DNA from 4 places in the Nonomuraea sp. NPDC050394 genome. Region 4 is predicted to be linked to each of the others. Evidence: riboswitches for the same ligand, from Rfam matches in the RefSeq annotation. Region 4 holds a riboswitch; each other region holds the start of a gene.

Region 1 (5,333 bases), on a different contig from region 4:
TCAACAGCCCCATGGCTCCCGACAGGCCCGTGCTGCTGCGGGCCAGTGGTGTCAGCGCGCCGCCGGTCAGGGCGCACAGCGCCAGCGCGCACAGCAGCGGGTCGAGGCCGGTCAGCAGGCCGATCGCGATGCCGAGCAGGGCCACGTGCATCATCGCGAAGCGCACCGGCATGATGTCCAAGCCGACGATGAACACCCCCACGATCGGCAGTCCGATCGAGCCGAGCAGCAGTGCCGCGAAGGCGAGCTGGACCGACGGCAGGGCCAGGATGTCGCTCATCGCACCTCCCGCAGGCGTCCCGCGGCCATCTCGGCGACCCGGTCGCAGGCGGCGGCCACCACCCGGTCGTGGGTGACGACCATCACGGCCACGGGGAGGGCGGCCAGCACGGCCGCGACCTGCTCCTGTCCGGCGAAGTCGAGCGCCGCCGTGGGCTCGTCGGCCAGCAGCAGCCGGGCGCCCGCGGCCACCTGCCCGAGGGCCCTGGCGAGGTAGGCGCGCTGGAGCTGGCCGCCGGACAGGGTGGACAGGGGGCGGTCGAGCAGCTCACCGACGCCCAGGTCGGTGGCCGCCCGCCGGGCGTGCGCGCCGTCCCTGCCGCTGTCGAGGAGCTCGCCGACCAGCAGCGGGAAGCGGCCCGCCGCCTGCCGCTGCGGGATCCAGGCCACCTCGGCCCGGCGCCGCCGCCAGTCGGCCTGGGTGCGGGCCTGCTCGCCGTACACCTCGATGCGGCCGGTGACGTCGCGGTGCAGGCCGAGAACGGCGCGTAACAGCGTGCTCTTGCCCGAGCCGTTGGTGCCGGTGACGGCCAGGTGCTCACCCGGAGCGAGGGCGAGGTCGACCTCGCTGACAGCCGTCAGCCCGCCGTGGCGGCAGCTCACGGACGACAACGTCAACGTCGTCACGCGAGCCACCCCCACGCAGGGGGATGGAACATGAGAGAACTCCATGAGGAGGAGCCCGGACCGCGCTCACGGCGGCCGGGTACAAGGAGATGACGCGTGGCCCTACCTGGGGCGACGCATGCCAGATGACCTCAGGGCGCCGTCATACGGCGCGGCGGAGGGCCGGCGGCCCGCGGCGGTGAACCGCCTTCGTGAACGCCGCCGAGCGCCACGGGCCGGTCCGCACCCACGGCACGACCTCCCACAGCCCGGCCCCGGTCTCCACCGGAACCGGTGTGAGCCACAGCAGCAGGCGCAGCGGCGCGGCCGCCCAGAGCCGCAGCGCGGTCCACATCGCGCTCTCGCCCTGGTGCAGCCACCATCCGCTCAGCAACGCCAGCATGAGGTGGACCAGGATCATGCCGACGTTCAGATGACCGCCGTGCCCGGTCTCGACCTCCGCGGCGGGAGCGACCCGCGCGAACACCTGGTGCAGGACGAGCTGCACGACCACGGTCGCGGCGAGCAGGCTCTCCCGCGACCGCTCACACCCGTTGACCGCCAGCGCGAGCAGGTACGGCGCGGCGAACCCGAGCAGCAGCGCGGGCAGCGAGATGAGGCCGCCGCCCGCGAACGCGTGACCACCGGCGGAGACCAGCACGCAGACCGCCGCGAAGGCGGCCGCGCGGATCACGCGGAGAACCGGAGTCACGGCCCTATCCTGTCAGGCGGATTCACGGGTGAGAACCCCGCCGGTGAGCGGCGTCGCGGGTTCCTCGAACGCTTCAGGAAGGTACGCGCCACCGGCGGGTTGCCGGAGACCACGAACACTCATCGGGGGCCGCTCACGATCGGAAGCTGATCGCGTGGCCGCAGCCGGCGGGGCGGGGCGAACCGGTGCAGTTCGAGGATCGGCGGCAGGGGGACCAGCCCGGGACCGCCGGCGTCGATCCACGCGGCCACGTCGGCGGTGGCGGCCTCGTCGTTGACCAGGGCCAGCCACACCGGACGGCCACCGGCCGCACGTCCCTGAGGTGTCGGCTGCACGATGACGACATTGGCCTGGTCGCACACGTCCAGGCAGTCGGTGACACGGACATCGGCGACCTTCGCCAGCTCACTGATCTGCCGATCGTGGTCGAGCGCGGGCACCTTCCGCACGCTCCCGCAGCAGCAGTCCCGGCACACGGTGATCCTTTTCACGGGTTCCTTCCACGCAACGGCGGGCGCGCCGCACGCGCCCGCCGGCTCATCGATGGCGCGATCAGCAGCGTTCGCCGCCGCCTCCGGCCCGCCAGGTGTAGCAGGCGGGGATCATGACCGGGTTGAGGGAGATCAGGCGGACGCTGCGCCCGATCGGGTTGGGGAAGTCGACGCCGACGCACCACGGCTTGGGTTCGTCGCCACTGCAGTTGGGGCTCTCTCGCTTGATACGCAACGCCTGCGCGGTGAGGTTCATGTGGGAGATGACGGCGCCGCCATGGCCGCCCCAGGTGTCGACGGTGTAGGTGGTGCCGCCGTTGAGCTGGTGGGCGTTCCAGGAGCCGACGGTCATGTCCTGGGTGTTGCAGGGGTCGCTGGCGTTGGTGTCGAAGTAGGCGCCGGGCAGGTTGCTGGACCATCCCAGGCCGCCGTGGCGAAGGATCCAGAAGTCGTTGTCGTTGCAGCCGCCGTTGACCGACAGCACCTTGGTGTCGTGCTCGTAGGCGTAGAAGCTGTGGCCGGAGCCGTAGGCGCCGTTGCTGTTGCTGAGGCCGAAGAAGGAGTGGCGGATGCCGCGGTGGCCCTGCTGGTTCAGCGCCAGCGTCATGCCCCGGTCGGGCACGTCCAGTTCGGCCGCGGCCGCGGCGCTCATCGGGCGTGGACGGACTTCGCTCACCTTGCCGTCGACGATCGCGACCGGGGTGGCCGCGGGGGCGGCGGTCCGCGCGGTGACGTACCCCTTGAGCGCGCCCGCGATCGGGGCGGCGTCCGCGGCGGGGACGCGCAGCGCGTCCACGTACAGCGGCTTGCGCCCGCTGAGGTTCCAGGTCTCCTCGAACTTGTCGAGGGCGCGGGCCACGCTGCCTTCGGTGGCCAGGTAGCCGCCGCGGAACTCGCCCTGATCGCCGCCGAGAACCTCCAGGCCGTACCCGGCCGCGGTCCGCCCGACGGACGTCGTGATCTCCAGCGCCTGCCGTAGCTGGCCGATGGGGGTGGGCGTGAGCGTGAGGACGAGGGTCTCAGGCGCCTCGGCGGCCTGAGCGGTGGGGGCGGCGAACGTGGCCATGACGGCCACGGCCGCGACGGACAGGAATGATCGACGTACTAAGCGCATTACTCTCCCCGTTCTTGCCTCGGACACGGACATATCGCCCGGGGCATGCCGGTGGGAGTACTACATGGAGGGTGCGCTGTCGTAGGCGCCACGCTCCGCTCCTCTCCGGGGAGATCCGCCCCAGGTCGTCGAGGAGGCGAGCGCGTGAGTCTCCTGGCTCTCGGGTCGATGCTCGTCCCCGCCTTCCCACCCCGGTCTGGGGCGGTGGCGTCGTGGGGATCCGCTCGCCGATCACAGTGGCGGGACCGCGCCGGATTCGCACCGGCTTCCTCAGTCCGCGCTCGCCTTTACCCAGCCATCATTATCAGGGTGCGGGGTGTATGTCACGATGGATCCCGAAGGCGAACGCGGACGAGGAAACCGGTGTGATTCCGGTACGGTCCCGCCACTGTGACCGGTGAGCGAACCCGATCAAGCCACTGCCCGCGAGGGTGGGAAGGCCGGGAGAGCGATGACCCGGGAGTCAGGAGACTCACGCGGTCGCCTCCTCACGAACTGGGGCGGATCTCCCCGAGAGAGGACGGTGGCCGTGCGCGTGCCCGCAGGTCGTCTCGTGGTGATCCGGTCCCGCCGTCCGCCGAGGGCGCCGTCGAGGAACGGTGGCCCCGGCCTTCTCCCGGAGATTATGGATGAAGGGTTTTTCCCGCCCGCTCACCGGCGGTGCGCTGCTGCTGTCCCTGTTACTCACCGGCGCCTGCGGCGGCGCGGTGACACCGGCGACTCCGACGTCGGCCGAAGGCAGGTGCGTCACCTCCTACGACCCGGCCAAGGACTACTTCCCGGTCAAGCAGACGCTCAGGCACGCTGCCAACTTCACCCTGACCTACGCCAAGCACTACCAGACGATCACCGTCAAGCAGCCGGCGCCCGGCGCCAAGCCGGAGACGTACGTGCTGCTGCGCTGCGGCACCCCTGACCCGAAGGTGGCGGGCGCGACCGTGGTCGAGACGCCGATCGAGTCCTTGTACTCGGCCTCGACCACGCACCTGCCGTTCGTCACCGGCCTGGGCGTGCTGGACCGGCTCAAGGGCGTGGCCTCGGCGGGCTTCATCACCTCGGCGCAGGTGCTGGAGAAGGTGAAGGCGGGCGCGATCACCGAGTACGCCAAGGGCCAGGAGATCGACACCGAGAAGGTCATCGCCGCCAGGCCGGGCGTGCTCATGACCGGCGGCACCGAGGACAAGGCATACGGCCCGCTCCGGCAGGCCGGGATCAAGGTCGTCGCCAACGCCGAGTGGCTGGAGGCCACCCCGCTGGGCCGCGCCGAGTGGATCAAGCTGATGGCCGCCCTGACCGGCACGGAACAGCAGGCCGGCCAGGTGTTCGACAAGGTCGAGGGCGACTACCGGTCCCTGGCGGACAAGGCGAAGGCGGCCACGGCGGTGCCGGTGCTGCCGGGCCAGATGTACCAGGGCCAGTGGTCGGTACCCAACGGAGGAAGCTACGTCGCCACGCTGATCAAGGACGCGGGCGGCACCTACGCCTGGGCCGGCACTTCGGGCCCGGGCAGCACCACGCTCGACCTGGAGGCCGTGCTGGCCGAAGCCAAGGACGCCAAGGTCTGGCTGGCCACGGTCAACGAATGGAAGAGCCTGGCCGACGTGGAGAAGGCCGACGCCCGCTATGCCAAGTTCGACGCCTTCGGCGCCGGCCAGGTGTGGTCCTCGAACAAGACCCTGGGCCCCGGCGGCGGCAACGACTTCTTCGAGCGCGGCGTCGCCCGGCCCGACCTCATCCTCGGCGATCTGGTCGCCATCCTGCACCCGGACCTCGCGCCGGGGCACGAGTTCGCCTTCTACCAGAAGCTGACCAGGTGACCGCCCTCACCCTGTCCGCGGCTCCGGCGGCCTACCGCCGCCGGAGCCTGGTCCTGGGCGCGCTCACGCTCGGCGTTCCCGCCGCGTTCGCGCTGGCGGTCACGCTGGGGTCCACCTCCATCCCGCTGGACGCCGCGCTGTCCGCGCTGGCGGGCGACCCGGGCGTCGACCCGGGCGTCCGGGAGATCATCTGGACGGTACGGCTGCCGCGCGCCATCACCGCCGCGCTGGCCGGGGCGGCGCTGGCGGCGGCCGGGGTCCAGATGCAGACGATGTTCCGCAACCCGCTGGCCGAGCCGTACATCCTGGGCGTG
Region 2 (5,333 bases), on a different contig from region 4:
CGCGGTGTACGCCGCCAGCACCCATGGCACGGTGGCGTCGCCACCGCCCAGATCGGCCCGGATCGAGGGCCCGGCGAGGCTGGCGATCGTCGAGTCCAGCACGTCCATGATGTCGGCGATGACCACGACCGCGAGGACGAGCCAGGCCCGGCGCAGCGGCAGGACCAGGGAACCCACAGCGGAAGAACTTTGTTCAGTAGCCATGAACTTAGTTCTATGAGACGAACACAGTTCATGTCAAAGCGTAGAATCGGGACATGGCCCATGATCCGAAAGCCCGCCGGGCGGCCCGGCACCTGCAGCCCGGCGCCGCCCCGGCCCAGCCACGACGGGAACCTCTCACCGTCGAGCGCATCGTCGACGCCGCGCTGCACGTGGTCGCCACCCAGGGCTATGACGCGCTGACGATCCGCGCCATCACCGGCGAGCTGGGCACCAGCCCGTCATCGCTGTACGCGCACGTGGTCAACAAGGCCGACATCGACGACCTGATCATCGGCAGGCTCAGCGCCGAACTCGTCCTGCCCGAACCCGACCCCGGCCGATGGCGGGAACAGATCTTGCAGGTGTACGCCCAGATCCGTGACCAGTACCTGCGCTATCCAGGCATCTCTCGTGCCGCCCTGGCCGCAGTCCCCACCAACCGGGACACCTTGCGCGTGAGTGAGGCGATCCTGGCGATCCTGCTCGCCGGTGGAGTCGAGCCCCAGCCCGCGGCCTGGGCCATGGACGCCCTGTCACTCTATGTCGCCGCCTACACCCTGGAGATCTCTCTGCTCCACGGGCGGAAGGCCGACCCCGGCCAGGAGTGGGTCCTCAGCCGCGACGAACTTCTGCGCCGGTTCGGCTCCCTGCCCGCCGACGAGTTCCCGCACACCCGACGCCACGCCGCCGAGCTCACCTCCGGCAGCGGACACGAGCGATTCGACTTCACCCTCAACCTGATGCTCGACAGCCTCACAAGAGCCTGACGGTTTCCGGCATAGTTCCGTGGCGCTCGCTCGTCCTTGGTGGGTGACATCACGAGGAGGACGGGTGGATCCAGGCTTTGAGGCGGCGCTCCGGCAGTTCGTCATCGACAGGTCGAGCGCGTTGTTCCGCACGGCGTACCTGCTGACCGGCGACCGGCACGCCGCCGAGGACCTCGTCCAGTCGGCCCTGGCGAAGACGGCCGCGCGGTGGCGCGCCCTGCGCGACCCCGAGGCCATCGAGGGGTACGTCCGCCGCACCATGTACCACGAGCAGGTGAGCCGGTGGCGCCGGCGGTCGCGGGTCGTGGAGGTGAGCACGGACGGAGTGCTCGACCGGGCAGGCGACGGGCACGCCGAGGCGGCGGACCTGCGCATGACGATGCGGGCGGCGCTGTCCCGGCTGACGCCCCGGCAGCGGACCATGCTCGTCCTGCGCTACTTCGAGGACAAGTCGGAGACCGAGATCGCGCGCCTGCTGGGCGTGCGGGTGGGTTCGGTCCGCAGCCAGATCTACCGATCGCTGGAGCGGCTGAAGAAGTCGGCCCCCGAGCTGAGCACCGTGAGGGAGTTGCGTTGAACGTCGAGAAGCTGCTGCGTGAGACCCTCGCCGACATGGCGGACGAGCAGGTGCCGCCGCCCCCGGCCCGCTTCCTCCCGCCCCGTCCCGCCCGCCGGAGGGGCGTCGCCCTGGCCGCCGCGGTCGCCGTCGTCGCCCTGGCCGCGGGCGGCACGGTCGCCGTCAGGACCCTCGCACCCGAGGTGCCCGTGGCCGTGCGTCCGGAGCACACCGTGACCATCAAGGAGGGATGGCGGGCCGCCCTCTTGTTCGACAATCTCTCCCGCGTGACCGGCAAGCCCGCGGCGTCGTTCGCGCGGGCGGCCAAGGACGGCCGCGCCCTGGGCCTGCCTCCGTACGCGAAGGGCAGGCTGGAGGGCTTCGCCCACCCCGGTACGTACAGGTTCGCCGTGTCCGCCACCCCCACCGAGATCCTGGCCGCGATGGTGACCAGGTTCCGCGAGACGGCGGACAAGCTCGGCGTGGCCTCCCGGCGGGCCCCCTTGGACGTCGTCATCATCGCCAGCCTCGTCCAGGCCGAGTCGCCCACCGAGGCCGACATGCCGAAGGTGGCCCGCGTCATCCACAACCGCCTGGCCCGCGGCATGCGGCTGCAACTCGACAGCACCATCCTCTACGGCCTGGGCAAGTACGGCCCCAAGGTCACGGTCAAGGACATCAACCTGCGCTCGCCGTACAACACCTATCGCTATGCGGGCCTGCCTCCGGGGCCCATCTCCAACCCCGGTGAGGCCGCGCTCAAGGCCGCCCTCCACCCGGCCGCGGGCACCTGGCTCTACTACGTGGTCACCGACCCGAAGCGCGGCACCCTGAAGTACGCCACGTCCGAGAAGGAGTACGCCAAGCTCGTCGAACGCGCCGCCGAGTGAGTGCGCCCCGTGCGAGGCCGTCCGCGCCTTCGAGGAACAGATGTGGCACGGGCCGGCGGATGGGCGAAATTCACGACCGCCGGCCGCGAACGCCTCGTGAGCCCGGACCCCACCGAAGCCCTCGCCCTCTTCGACGAAGTCCAGTCATCCTGATCGGTGGACGCGGCATGACCTGGGTCCGCCGGATGGCTCCGTGCCCGGGTGCAGAAGCTGATCCTCACGCAGGCCAACCTTTGCTCCGGAAGGCGCGTCTCACCCGTATGGGCCTATTGTTCCGCGGTACCGCCGCAGCCGTCGCCTTTCTCGTCATGACGGGACCGGTCGCCGCCCACGCCGAGGCGCCGGCCAGTCAGTGGAGTGTCGTCCATCACGACCGCCGCGACTCCTACGACGCGGTGACGGTCACGCCGGGCGGGGCGGTCTGGGTCGCCGGGAGGAGCGCGCTGTTGAAGGGCGGCCGGTCCGCCTTCAAGCGTGTCACCGGGCCGGGCTTCCGGGTGAAGCGGCTGGCGTCGGCCTCCGACACCAGGGTCTGGGCCTTCGGCGCGTCGCGATACGCCCGATGGAACGGCAAGCGCTGGCAGGTCGAACGATGGCCCCACGGCCGGGTGGACGCTGCGTACGCCATCGGGCAGAACACGTGGGTCATCGAGAACGCCAACACGTTCCCCTCGGCCGGTGCCGCCGGGTGGAAGGCACGGTCCACGCTGCGCCGGCTGGTCGGGTCTTCGTGGCGCAAGGTCAGGACGCCGATCGTGGTCAAGGGACTCGACGGCCGGTGGGCGGCGGGCTCGGTGCGGGGCACGGCGGCTCTGGCCCGCTGGAGTGGCACGGCCTGGCGTTCGGCGCCCCTTCCGGCGATTCCGTCCGCCCGCTCCGGCCAGATCTCGGAGTTGACGGATGTCGCGTTCGACGGGGAGACCGGCCGGGTGATGGCGGTCGGCTGGGTCGCCTGGCCGTGCGGCCGCTCCTTCTGCGGTGAGACGTTGCTGCTGACCGGCTATCCGGGCAGCTGGAAGTACGAGGTCCGTGGTGAACCGGGCTTCCAGCCGCGCGCCCAGGCCGAGCCCGACGGCAGAGGCGGGGCCTGGGTCGTCTACGACGCCAAGGGTGGAGGCAGCAGGTTCCTGCACCTCGGCGCCGACAGCGTCGAACCGGGTGCCTTTCCGGCTCCGCCGGACCGGAGGGCGTCTGTCCGTGACCTTGCCCTCCAGCCGGAGACCGGTTCCATCTGGGCGGTCGGCGGGACCCCTTCCGGCCGCGGCGGCACGATCTGGGCTTACCGCCGTTGAGCCGGCTGCCGCTCGGCCCTGCCGAGCACGGAGTCGCTACCGGTTGACGAAAGATGGTTTGCGCTATTCGGCGAAGGCGGCCATCCCCTCCTTCTGGTCCGCCGTGGCGAAGGTGGCGTGGAAGACGCGGCGTTCGAAGCGCACCCCTTCGGCAAGCGTGCTCCTCGGCGTCCATGGTGCGGCCGGTCTTGCCGTGTTCGGACGACAGCAGCCGGGCCAGGGTGTCGCGTTCGGCCTCGACCAGGTGCGGGAACCTCAGCAGCACGCGAGCGCGGCGCTGCGGATGCCACTCCGCCCAGGCCACCTGGGCTTCGGCGGCGTCGGAGATGGCCGCCCTGGTCTCGTCCGGAGTGGCCGGCGGGACCCTGGCCTGGACCGTTCCGGTGCCATGAGTGTTCGCTCCATCCTCGTGACAACACGTGCCGAACCCGCGGCCGGTATCCTGACTCCCGGATCAGCGCACGTCAGTGGCCATTCCAGCGATGACGCACATCCCCGGGTCACAGTGGCGGGACCGTGCCGGATTGACACCGGCTTCCCCGCACCGCGAGCGTTCCTGCAGAAACATAGTTGGACGTCCTAGTAAGTCCAGTGCCGGCCTTCATTGGCTTAGGGTGGGGCTCGCAGTTGGTTCGCCCCGCCAGCCAGGCGAGGCGTCGTAAGAGGGAACCCGGTGCGAATCCGGGACTGCCCCGCAGCGGTGAGTGGGAACGACCGCCGTCACCAGCACTCGGCCCCCAGGGCCGGGGAAGCGACGGCCAGTAGGCAGGTGCGACGCGCCCACGAGTCCGAAGACCTGCCACTGCCCGCGCGCACCCCGCGCGCGGTGCATCGGACGGCCTCGAGGGAGGGCTGGGCGACCACGCGGGCCAGGAGTGTGCCCGCGCCTGGGCCGTGCCTTCGCTCGAACGCCGGGGATGTTCCTCGTGACTCGCGAAGGAGAGTTCCGTGACCGAGCGTTCGCTCGCCACCGTGTACGGCTACCCCCGCCAGGGACCCGGCCGCGAACTGAAGAAGGCCGTCGAAGGCTACTGGGCCGGGAAGATCAGCGCCACCGAACTGGAAGCCGCCGCGGCCGGCCTGCGCCGTGCCGCCTGGCGCGAGCTCACCGACGCCGGCCTCGGCGAAGTCCCTTCCGGCGACTTCTCGCTGTACGACCACGTGCTGGACACCACCGTCATGGTCGGCGCGATCCCCGAGCGCCACCGGGTGGCCGTGGAGGCCGACCCGCTGGCCGGCTACTTCGCCATGGCACGCGGCACCCAGGACGTCGCGCCGCTGGAGATGACCAAGTGGTTCGACACCAACTACCACTACCTGGTTCCCGAGCTCGGCCCCGACACCGAGTTCACCGCCAACCCCGGCAAGCAGGCCGCCGAGCTGACCGAGGCCCTGCTGCAGGGCCACAACCCGCGCCCGGTCCTGGTCGGCCCCGTCACCTACCTGCTGCTGTCCAAGCCCGCCCCAGGCGTCGACCCCGGCTTCGAACCGCTGTCGCTGCTGGAACGGCTGCTGCCCGTGTACGCCGAGATCCTGGCGTCGCTGCAGGCGGCGGGCGCCGATTGGGTGCAGTTCGACGAGCCCGCCCTGGTCCAGGACCAGCCGCAGGAGGTACTCGACGCCG
Region 3 (5,333 bases), on a different contig from region 4:
CCGATGATACGTGAAGAGTGCCCCCCGATGTGTAACACCGTGTGATCTGCCAATAACCTCATGTAATGGGAGGTCTATCGGGGTTCGGGGAGGGGCATCATGCGGCGTCGGCAGTTCTTCGCTCTCGGGCTCGGCCTGGCCGCCTGTGCCTCCGGATGCGCCGGCGCGGGTGGCGGCGCGCACGGCCTCGGTCCCGTCGGCGTCGTCCCCGGCGGCGAGCGATGGGCGCCGGTCGCGCAGGCCCTCTACCGCACCCTGCGCAGGGCCGGCTACCCCGCCACCGGCACGGGCGGCACGACCACGGTCACCGTGACCGGCCTGCCCGCGCTGGCCGCCGCCGAGCTGAACGACCAGCGCCCCATGCACGTCGCCACCACGCCGCTGGCCAGGCTCACCGGCAACGTCGAGGTGCTGGTGGTGCCGGCCAACTCGCGTCTGAGGGACTTCGACGCCTTCGCCGCCCACCTGCTGGCCCAGCCGGAGCGCACCTACCTGGCCGGCGGGCCCCTGGGCGAGCCCGACCACCTGCTGTTCGGCCTGGTCGCGCAGGGGCTCGGCGTGGACGTCAGGAAGATCGACTACACCGGCTACCCGGGCGCCCAGGAGGTGGCGGCGGCCATGCAGGGCGGCAAGGTCGCGGCGGCCACCGGACGGCTGCGCGACTGGCGGGCCCGGCTCGACTCCGGCCGGATCAGGCCGCTGGCCGTCTCCTCGGCCGCCCGGGTCCCCGGCATCGATGCCCCCACGCTTCTGGAATGCGGGGTGCGGGTCGACTTCGCCGACTGGTGCGCGGTGGTCGGGCCCGCCGCGATGGACGGCGAACGGCGGGGCGCCGCGGTGCGCATGATGGAGGACGCGACCCGGTCGGCGCCGTGGCACGAGGCCTGCCGCAACGGGGGCTGGGAGGCCATCCCGCTCAGCGGCGACGACTTCGCCACGTGGCTGGCCACCGAGTCCGCCCGTACCCGCAGAGTACTCCGTGAACTCGGCATGCTCGACACGCCGAGCACAACATACCGGGGATAGTTGCGGGACCGGCCACTAGATGTAGGATCCTGCACTGTCGCTGGTTCGCCTCCCCGGAGGCGGAGCAAAAGGGAACCTGGTGCGATTCCAGGGCTGCCCCGCAGCGGTAAGCGGGAACGACCGCCGTCATCAGCACTGGACCCAGGTCCGGGAAGCGACGGCCAGTAGGACTCACGCGTTGAGACGCCCGCGAGCCCGAAGACCTGCCAGCGGTTGTCCTGTCCATTGGGCCTCGAGGGAGGGCCCGGGGGCTGCGCGGCCGGGGGATCTCCGTACTTGCCGTGTGCGCTCTCGCGTGCCCTCGCAGGGGGAAAGCTCGCTCGCGAGGAGTGTTGCACGTGACGCAGATCGTTGAGATGGATCGGCGGCTGGCCATCGAGGAGGCGGCGGCGCGCGTGATCGCCGACCCGGCCAACTCCCGGGTCGCCGCGCGGCTGCTGGCCGAGGAGATCGCCGACGAGGCGGCGGGCCACGGCGTCCGCACGTTCTCCGACTCCATTGCCGCCACGCACGCGGCCGGGCTGATCCAGGACGCGCTCGCTGACTTTGTCCGGAAGAATCGTGAACAGCTGGACGCGCTCATCGACGCGGATGCCGACGAGCGGTTCGAGTACTTCGGCCTGCGCACCGTCTACGACCGCTACCTGCTGCGCCACCCCGAGACCCGCAAAGTGCTGGAGCGCCCGCAGCACTTCATGCTCCGCGTCGCCTGCGGCCTGTCCCGGACGGCCGGCGAGGCCGCCGAACTGTACGCGTTGATGTCGACGTTGTCCTATCTGCCGTCTTCTCCCACGTTGTTCAACTCCGGCGCCCGCCGGCCACAGCTGTCGTCGTGCTTCCTGCTGGACTCGCCCCGGGACGAGCTGGAGTCCATCTACGACCGTTACGGGCAGGTCGCCCGCCTGTCCAAGTACGCCGGTGGCATCGGCATCTCCTGGACCCGGGTCCGCTCGCGCGCATCGCTGATCAAGGGCACGAACGGGCACTCCAACGGCATCGTTCCGTGGCTGCGCACGCTCGACTCCTCCGTGGCCGCCGTCAACCAGGGCGGCCGGCGCAAGGGCGCGGCCTGCGTCTACCTGGAGACCTGGCACGCCGACATCGAGGAGTTCCTGGAGTTGCGGGAGAACACCGGCGAGGACGCCCGCCGTACCCACAACCTGAACCTCGCCAACTGGGTGCCGGACGAGTTCATGCGCCGGGTGGAGTCGGACGGCGTGTGGTCGCTGTTCGACCCCAAGACGGTCCCGCACCTCACCGACCTGTACGGCGACGCCTTCGACACCGCCTACCGCGCCGCCGAGGAGCAGGGCCTGTACACGCGGCAGATGCCGGCCCGCACCCTGTACGGCCGGATGATGCGCACGCTCGCCCAGACCGGCAACGGCTGGATGACCTTCAAGGACGCCGCCAACCGCGTCTCCAACCAGACGGCCCGGCCGGAGAACGTCATCCACCTGTCCAACCTGTGCACCGAGATTTTGGAGGTGACCAGCGACGGCGAGACCGCCGTCTGCAACCTCGGCTCGGTCAACCTGGCCGCCCACGTCACCGGCACCGGCCTGGACTGGGAGCGGCTGGCCGGCACCGTCCGCACCGCGGTGCGCTTCCTCGACCGCACCATCGACCTGGGCTTCTACCCGACGCCCGAGGCGGAGAAGGCGAACAAGCGGTGGCGGCCGATCGGGCTCGGCGTCATGAGCCTGGCCGACGTGTTCTTCGCGCTGCGGCTGCCGTTCGACTCGCCCGAGGCGCTGGCGCTGTCCACGAGGATCGCCGAGGAGATCGCCCTCGCCGCCTACGCCACCTCCTCCGATCTGGCCGTCGAGCGGGGCCGGCACCCCTCCTACGACGACACCCGCGCCGCCCTGGGCGTGCTGCACCCCGACCACTACGGCGTCGGCGCCTCCGAGCGCTGGGACGCGCTGCGCGCCAGGATCGCCGAGACCGGGCTGCGCAACTCGCTCATGATCGCCATCGCGCCGACGGCGACGATCGCCTCCATCGCCGGATGCTACGAGTGCATCGAGCCGCAGGTGTCCAACGTGTTCAAGCGCGAGACGCTGTCGGGTGAGTTTCTGCAGGTCAACCGGTATCTGGTGCGTGACCTTCAGGAGCGCGGGCTGTGGACGCAGGACATGCGCGACGCCATCAAGCGCGCCGACGGCTCCGTCCAGGACATCCCCGGCATCCCGGATGAGCTGAAGGTGCTCTACCGCACCGCGTGGGAACTGCCGCAGAAGGCGCTGATCGACCTGGCGGCGGCACGCACGCCGTACATCGACCAGTCGCAGTCGCTGAACCTGTTCATGGCCACGCCCACCATCGGCAAGCTCTCCTCGATGTACGCCTATGCCTGGAAGAAGGGCATCAAGACCACCTATTACCTGCGCTCACGACCGGCCACCCGGATCGCGCAGACCACCGTCCAGACAACCACCGTCCAGACGACCCCCGTCCAGACGACCCCCGTCCAGACGACCCCCGTCCAGACGACCCCCGTCCAGGAAGCGGTCGCCTGCTCCCTGGAGAACCCCGAGTACTGCGAGGCGTGCCAGTGACAGAGCGAAGCGAAGCAACCGTGAAGCACAGCATGCTGCTGGACCCCGGAATGGACCTGACGCTCCGTCCGATGCGCTACCCCGACTTCTACGAGCGCTACCGGGCGGCCATCCGCAACACGTGGACGGTCGAGGAGGTGGACCTGCACTCCGACCTGGCCGACCTGGCCAAGATGTCGCCGCAGGAACGCCACCTGATCAACCGCCTGGTCGCCTTCTTCGCCACCGGCGACTCCATCGTGGCCAACAACCTGGTACTCAACCTGTACCAGCACGTCAACGCCCCCGAGGCGCGCCTCTACCTGTCGAGGCAGCTGTTCGAGGAGGCGGTGCACGTGCAGTTCTACCTGACGCTGCTCGACACCTACCTGCCCGACCCGGACGAGCGGGTCAAGGCGTTCGCCGCGGTGGACAACATCCCCTCCATCCGCGACAAGGCCGAGTTCTGCTTCCGGTGGATCGACTCGCTGTCCAGCCTGCAGCGGCTGGAGACGCGGGAGGACCGGCGCACCTTCCTGCTCAACCTGATCTGCTTCGCCGCCTGCATCGAGGGCCTGTTCTTCTACGGCGCCTTCGCCTACGTGTACTGGTTCCGCTCCCGCGGCCTGTTCGGCGGCCTGGCCACCGGCACCAACTGGGTCTTCCGCGACGAGTCGATGCACATGGAGTTCGCCTTCAGCGTGGTGGACACCGTGCGCAACGAGGAGCCGGACCTGTTCGACGACGAGCTGGGCGGGCAGGTCACCCAGATGATCGAGGAGGCGGTCGCGGCCGAGCTGGCCTTCGCCCGCGACCTGTGCGGCGACGGCATCGGCGGCATGAACGTCGAGCACATGCGCGAGTACCTGGAGTACGTGGCCGACCAGCGGCTGTCCAGGCTCGGGCTGAAGAAGAGATACGGCACCGCCAACCCGTTCGCGTTCATGGAGCTCCAGGACGTGCAGGAACTCGCCAACTTCTTCGAGCGCAGGGTGTCGGCCTACCAGGTCGCGGTCGAGGGCAACGTGTCCTTCGACGAGTCCTTCTGAGATCTCCGGCACCATAGGGGGAGCGTGATTTTCCCGACAGGTGAGGAGTGACTGTGTCGACCTGGGCGATCCTGGCCCTCTCGGTGGCAGGGGCGATCATCGTCGTGGAGGTGGCCCGCAGGCTGCTGTCCAGGGCGGGCGCCAAGTGGGGCCTGGCCAGGCACCTTGTCGAGCACTGCACCTGGGCGGGCTTCGCCACGGCCGTGGTCATCGCGGCCAACGTGGTCTTCGTGCCCGCCATGTTCGGCGGGACGCCGCAGGAGCGGACGATCGGCGAGGGCGTCGACCGGGTGCTCGGGCTGATCACGATCGCCTGCGTCACCTGGCTGATCGTCGGCGCCGCCTACGCCGTCACGGATGTCATCCTCGACCGCCTCGTGCTCGTCGAGGGCGACCGTAACCGCCGCGCCCGGCGGATCATGACGCAGATCGCGCTGGTCCGCCGGGTCGCCACCGCCGTCATCATCGTCGTCGCGCTCGGCGCGATGCTCTTCTCCTTCCCGCAGGTACGCGCGCTCGGCGCCGGCCTGCTCGCCTCGGCGGGCATCGCCGGCGCGATCGTCGGCATCGCCGCCCAGTCCACGATCGGCAACATGCTGGCCGGGCTGCAACTCGCCTTCAGTGACGCGCTGCGCCTGGACGACGTGGTCGTGGTCAACAACGAGTGGGGTCGCATCGAGGAGCTCACGCTCACCTACGTCGTCCTGCGGCTGTGGGA
Region 4 (5,333 bases):
TGGTCACGGAAGCCGAGCAGGACCGCTATCTCGGCCTGGCCGAACGCCTTCCCCTGCTGACCGCCGCCGAGGTGGCCGCCCTGAATCTCAAGGCGGGCATCGACCCCGCGCCCGCCACCAAGGGGATCTTCTGATGCTGCACTCCCGCCACACCCCGCAGGACAAACGCCGCGCGCTCCGCGACGGGCTGGCCGGCGGCGAACTGCTGCGACTGCCCGGAGCCTTTAGCCCGCTGGTGGCCCGCGCCGTCGAGCAGGCCGGCTTCGACGGCGTCTACGTCTCCGGCGCCGTGCTCTCGGCCGACCTGGCCCTGCCCGACATCGGCCTGACCACGCTCACCGAGGTCGCCGGGCGCTCGCAGGCCATCGCCCGCGTCACCGAGCTGCCCACCCTGGTCGACGCCGACACCGGCTTCGGCGAGCCGATGAACGCGGCCAGGACCATCCAGGTCCTCGAGGACGCCGGCGTGGCGGGATGTCACCTGGAGGACCAGGTCAACCCCAAACGGTGCGGTCACCTCGACGGCAAGACGATCAGCCCCCTGCCCGACATGCTGCGTCGCCTGCGCGCCGCCGTGGACGCCCGGCGCGACCCCGGATTCGTCATCTGCGCCCGCACGGACGTGCGCACCACCGAGGGCCTGGGCGCCACGATCGAGCGGGCCAAGGCGTTCGCCGACGCCGGAGCCGACCTGATCTTCCCCGAGGCGCTGGCGAACGCGGCCGAGTTCGAGGCCCTGCGCAAGGCGGTCGACGTGCCGCTGCTGGCCAACATGACCGAGTTCGGGCAGTCGACGCTGCTCACCACCACGACCCTGCGCGACCTCGGCGTCAACGTGGTCATCTACCCGGTGACCCTGTTCCGCCTGGCCATGGGCACGGTCACCGAGGCGCTGCGCGCCATCGACGCGGACGGCACGCAGGCGAAGCTGGTCGATCGCATGCAGACCAGGGGCGAGCTGTACGACCTGCTGGACTACTCCGGCTACGCGAGTTTCGACGCCGGCGTGCTCACCCACGGCTACCGGGAGGACCGATGACGATCAGCAAGGGCCTGGCGGGCGTGGTCGCGGACACGACCGCGATCTCCATGGTCAACCCGGAGACCAACTCCCTCACCTACCGCGGCTACCCGGTTCAGGAACTGGCCGCCGTCTGCAGCTTCGAGCAGGTCGCCTACCTGCTCTGGCAGGGCGAACTGCCCGACCAGGGGCAGCTCAGGGAGTTCCGGGCGGCCGAGCGGGCCCGCCGTACCCTCTCCCGGACGACGCTGGACGTGCTGGCGCGGCTGCCGGAGAGCTGCCACCCGATGGACGTGCTGCGCACGGCCGTCAGCCAGCTCGGCGCCGAGGATCCGCGCGAGGACGACGCGAGCGCCAACCCGCGCGCGGCGCTCGACCTGCTCGCCCGCCTGCCGACCGTCGTCGCCCTGGACCAGCGCCGCCGCCGGGGGCAGGCGCCGATCCAGCCCGACCCCGGGCTGGGCTTCGCGGAGAACTTCTTCCACATGTGCTTCGGCGAGATCCCCGAACCCGAGGTGGTGCGCTGCTTCGAGATCTCCCTGATCCTCTACGCCGAGCACAGCTTCAACGCCTCCACCTTCACCGCCCGCGTGGTCACCTCCACCTTGTCCGATCTCTACAGCGCGGTCACCGCCGCGATCGGCGCGCTCAAGGGCCCGCTGCACGGCGGCGCCAACGAGGCCGTCATGCACATGTTCGCCGGCATGGACGACCCCGAGTCATGGCTGAAGCAGGCCCTGGCCGACGGGCGGAAGATCATGGGCTTCGGCCACCGCGTCTACAAGCACGGTGACTCGCGCGTGCCGACCATGGAGGCCGCCCTGCGCGAGCTGGCCAGGCTGCGGGAGGCGGACGAGCTCATGACACGGTACGACGCTCTCGCCGGCGCGATGGCACGCACCAAGGGAATCCATCCCAATCTGGACTATCCGACCGGCCCGGCGTACCACCTGATGGGGTTCGACATCCCCACCTTCACTCCCATCTTCGTCATGTCCCGCATCACCGGCTGGAGTGCCCACATAGCTGAGCAGCTCTCCGCGAACTCCCTCATCCGCCCCCTCAGCTCCTACATCGGTCCGGTGGAGCGCCATCTCTCGTGACTCATCTCTCAACACGAGATGTGGGGTGTGACTTTCTGATCGACCCTATATATGGTGTCCCTTGCGATCGGTTCGGCCGCTCAGCCAGAGCGGCCGAGGCAAGAGGGAACCCGGTGAGAATCCGGGACTGCCCCGCAGCGGTAAGTGGGAACGACCGCCGTCACACGCACTGGGCCACCGTGCCCGGGAAGCGACGGCCAGTAGGGACAAGCGTCACGCCCACGAGTCCGAAGACCTGCCGGCCGTGCCGCGCGCGGGTGCGCGCGGCCGCTCCGAAGGCCGCGCGGGACGGCTGACGGCACCGGCGCGAGGGCTGTGCGACGTCCTTGCCGGGAGCCTTTCCGCGCGACCTTCGGTTCACGACCGAGTTCGCGAGGAGAGAGCTGTGACGGTCACCGGGGACCCAGTAACGGACCTGACCAGTACGCGGGGGGATCAACCCGTGCCCAGGCGCACGCAGATGCACGTGCGCAAGCGCAACGGCAACGCCGAGCCCGTCGACGTCAACAAGATCGTCAAAGCGGTGGAGCGCTGGGCCGACGACCTGACCGACGTCGATCCGCTGCGTGTTGCCACCAAGACCATCAGCGGCCTGTACGACGGCGCGACGACCGCCGAGCTGGACCGCCTGTCGATCCAGACCGCTGCCGAGATGATCGGCGAGGAGCCGCAGTACTCCCGCCTGGCCGCCCGCCTGCTGTCGGGCTACATCGACAAGGAAGTACGCGGCCAGGGGGTGGCCTCCTTCAGCCAGGCCATCCGGCTCGGCCACGCCGAAGGGCTCATCGGCGACGAGACCGCCGCCTTCGTCGCGGCCAACGCCCGCAAGCTCGACGACGCCATCGACCCGTCGGCCGACCTGCGCTTCGAGTACTTCGGCCTGCGGACCGTCTACGACCGCTACCTGCTGCGCCACCCGACCAACCGGCTGGTGGTCGAGACGCCGCAGTACTGGCTGCTGCGCGTGGCCTGCGGCCTGGCCCAGAGCCCGACCGAGGCGATCGGCTTCTACCGGCTGATGTCGTCGCTGGCCTACCTGCCCAGCTCGCCCACGCTGTTCAACTCGGGCACCGTGCACACCCAGATGTCCTCGTGCTACCTGGTCGACTCGCCCAAGGACGAGCTGGAGAGCATCTACGACCGCTACGCACAGGTCGCGCGGCTGTCGAAGTTCGCCGGAGGCATCGGCATCGCGTGGAGCCGGGTGCGCTCGCGGGGCGCGCTGATCCGCGGCACCAACGGCCACTCCAACGGCATCGTGCCGTGGCTGCGCACCCTCGACTCCTCGGTCGCGGCGGTCAACCAGGGCGGCCGGCGCAAGGGCGCCGCCTGCGTCTACCTGGAGCCCTGGCACCCGGACGTCGAGGAGTTTCTGGAGCTGCGCGACAACACCGGCGAGGACGCCCGCCGTACCCACAACCTGAACCTGGCCAACTGGATCCCCGACGAGTTCATGCGCCGGGTCGAGGCCGACGCGATGTGGTCGTTGTTCGACCCCAACGAGGTCCCCGAGCTGCCCGACCTGTGGGGCGAGGCGTTCGAGGACGCCTACCGGGCAGCCGAGCAGGCGGGACGCTACGTGCGCCAGGTCAAGGCCCGCGACCTGTACGCCAGGATGATGCGCACCCTCGCCCAGACCGGCAACGGCTGGATGACCTTCAAGGACGCCGCCAACCGGCTGTGCAACCAGGCCGCCGAGCCAGGCAACGTGGTCCACCTGTCGAACCTGTGCACCGAGATCATCGAGGTGTCCAGCGACAAGGAGACCGCGGTGTGCAACCTTGGCTCGGTCAACCTCGCCTCCCACGTGGCCGACGGCGGCATCGACTGGGACAAGCTGCGCGCCACCGTGCGCACCGCGGTCACCTTCCTGGACCGCGTGATCGACATCAACTACTACCCCAGCGAGCAGGCCGCGGCCAGCAATCCGCGCTGGCGGCCGGTCGGCCTGGGCGTGATGGGCCTGCAGGACGTGTTCTTCGCGCTGCGGCTGCCGTTCGACTCGGCCGAGGCCAAGGAGCTGTCCACCAGGATCGCCGAGGAGATCTACCTGTCGGCGCTGGAGACTTCAGCCGGGCTGGCCGAGCGGTTCGGCGCCCACCCCGCCTACGACCAGACGTGGGCCAGGCGCGGCAAGCTCCAGCACGACCTGTGGGGCGTCACCGGCACCCAGGACGAGCGCTGGGCCGCCGTCCGTGAGCGCATCGTCGCCCACGGGCTGCGCAACTCGCTGCTGATCGCGATCGCGCCGACGGCGACCATCGCCTCCATCGTCGGCGCCTACGAGTGCATCGAGCCGCAGGTGTCCAACCTGTTCAAGCGCGAGACTCTGTCGGGCGAGTTCCTGCAGATCAACAACGCGCTGGTCGCCGAACTCAAGGCCCGTGGGCTGTGGACCGAGCAGATCAGGGCCGCCATCAAGCAGGCCGAAGGATCGGTGCAGGGCATCGCGCAGTTGCCCGACGAGGTCCGCCTTCTGTTCCGCACCGCCTGGGAGCTGCCGCAGCGCGCGCTGATCGACATGGGCGCGGCCCGCTCGCCGTACATCGACCAGAGCCAGTCGCTCAACCTGTTCATGAGCGCGCCGACGATCGACAAGCTCTCCTCGATGTACCTCTACGCCTGGAAGTCGGGCCTGAAGACCACCTACTACCTGCGTTCCCGCCCCGCCACCCGCATCCAGCAGGCCACCGTGCCCGTCGCCGCCTCGGCCAACAAGGACGAAGAGGCGCTCGCGTGCTCGCTGGAGAACCCCGAGTCGTGCGAGGCCTGCCAGTGACCACCCCTGAGGAGAACCCGATGTTGCTCGACCCGGGCATGAGCCTGACCCTGCGCCCGATGCGCTACCCGCTGTTCTTCGAGCGCTACCGCGACGCGATCAAGAACACCTGGACGGTGGAGGAGGTGGACCTGCACTCCGACCTCAAGGACCTGACCAGGCTGTCGGCGGCCGAACGCCACCTGATCAGCCGCCTGGTCGCCTTCTTCGCCACCGGCGACACCATCGTGGCCAACAACCTGGTGCTCAACCTCTACCAGCACGTCAACGCGCCGGAGGCGCGGCTGTACCTGTCCCGGCAGCTCTTCGAAGAGGCCGTGCACGTCCAGTTCTACCTGAACCTGCTCGACACCTACGTCCCCGACGAGCAGGAGCGCTTCGAGGCGTTCGCCGCCGTGGAGAACATCCCCTCCATCCGGCGCAAGGCGGA

What was found. Region 4 has a riboswitch for cobalamin ahead of ACIBKY_RS54860 (ribonucleoside-diphosphate reductase subunit alpha). Riboswitches for the same ligand answer to the same signal wherever they lie in the genome.
Region 1: linked by a shared signal. The riboswitch ahead of ACIBKY_RS44175 (ABC transporter substrate-binding protein) and the one ahead of ACIBKY_RS54860 (ribonucleoside-diphosphate reductase subunit alpha) in region 4 are both predicted to bind cobalamin.
Region 2: linked by a shared signal. The riboswitch ahead of ACIBKY_RS26630 (aldehyde dehydrogenase family protein) and the one ahead of ACIBKY_RS54860 (ribonucleoside-diphosphate reductase subunit alpha) in region 4 are both predicted to bind cobalamin.
Region 3: linked by a shared signal. The riboswitch ahead of ACIBKY_RS14575 (ribonucleoside-diphosphate reductase subunit alpha) and the one ahead of ACIBKY_RS54860 (ribonucleoside-diphosphate reductase subunit alpha) in region 4 are both predicted to bind cobalamin.

The regions. Positions count from the first base shown of each region.
Region 1 covers NZ_JBITIO010000016.1:161,205-166,537, reverse strand. The annotation lists gene ACIBKY_RS44200 (metal ABC transporter permease) at 1-280, opposite strand, end outside; gene ACIBKY_RS44195 (metal ABC transporter ATP-binding protein) at 277-906, opposite strand; gene ACIBKY_RS44190 (hypothetical protein) at 1,049-1,597, opposite strand; gene ACIBKY_RS44185 ((2Fe-2S) ferredoxin domain-containing protein) at 1,717-2,088, opposite strand; gene ACIBKY_RS44180 (hypothetical protein) at 2,150-3,202, opposite strand; cobalamin riboswitch at 3,349-3,475, opposite strand; cobalamin riboswitch at 3,502-3,697, shown strand; gene ACIBKY_RS44175 (ABC transporter substrate-binding protein) at 3,832-5,019, shown strand; gene ACIBKY_RS44170 (iron chelate uptake ABC transporter family permease subunit) at 5,016-5,333, shown strand, end outside.
Region 2 covers NZ_JBITIO010000006.1:625,977-631,309, forward strand. The annotation lists gene ACIBKY_RS26600 (MFS transporter) at 1-204, opposite strand, end outside; gene ACIBKY_RS26605 (TetR/AcrR family transcriptional regulator) at 258-971, shown strand; gene ACIBKY_RS26610 (SigE family RNA polymerase sigma factor) at 1,036-1,548, shown strand; gene mltG (endolytic transglycosylase MltG) at 1,545-2,417, shown strand; gene ACIBKY_RS26620 (hypothetical protein) at 2,726-3,709, shown strand; partial or broken gene ACIBKY_RS26625 (enoyl-CoA hydratase) at 3,773-3,871, opposite strand; partial or broken gene ACIBKY_RS26630 (aldehyde dehydrogenase family protein) at 3,885-4,085, opposite strand; cobalamin riboswitch at 4,124-4,273, opposite strand; cobalamin riboswitch at 4,336-4,513, shown strand; partial or broken gene ACIBKY_RS26635 (5-methyltetrahydropteroyltriglutamate--homocysteine S-methyltransferase) at 4,658-5,333, shown strand, end outside.
Region 3 covers NZ_JBITIO010000003.1:315,822-321,154, reverse strand. The annotation lists gene ACIBKY_RS14585 (ArsR/SmtB family transcription factor) at 1-14, shown strand, start outside; gene ACIBKY_RS14580 (Bug family tripartite tricarboxylate transporter substrate binding protein) at 100-1,026, shown strand; cobalamin riboswitch at 1,051-1,252, shown strand; gene ACIBKY_RS14575 (ribonucleoside-diphosphate reductase subunit alpha) at 1,365-3,587, shown strand; gene ACIBKY_RS14570 (ribonucleotide-diphosphate reductase subunit beta) at 3,608-4,615, shown strand; gene ACIBKY_RS14565 (mechanosensitive ion channel family protein) at 4,669-5,333, shown strand, end outside.
Region 4 covers NZ_JBITIO010000035.1:23,569-28,901, forward strand. The annotation lists gene ACIBKY_RS54845 (MmgE/PrpD family protein) at 1-134, shown strand, start outside; gene prpB (methylisocitrate lyase) at 134-1,039, shown strand; gene ACIBKY_RS54855 (bifunctional 2-methylcitrate synthase/citrate synthase) at 1,036-2,124, shown strand; cobalamin riboswitch at 2,176-2,382, shown strand; gene ACIBKY_RS54860 (ribonucleoside-diphosphate reductase subunit alpha) at 2,567-4,903, shown strand; gene ACIBKY_RS54865 (ribonucleotide-diphosphate reductase subunit beta) at 4,924-5,333, shown strand, end outside.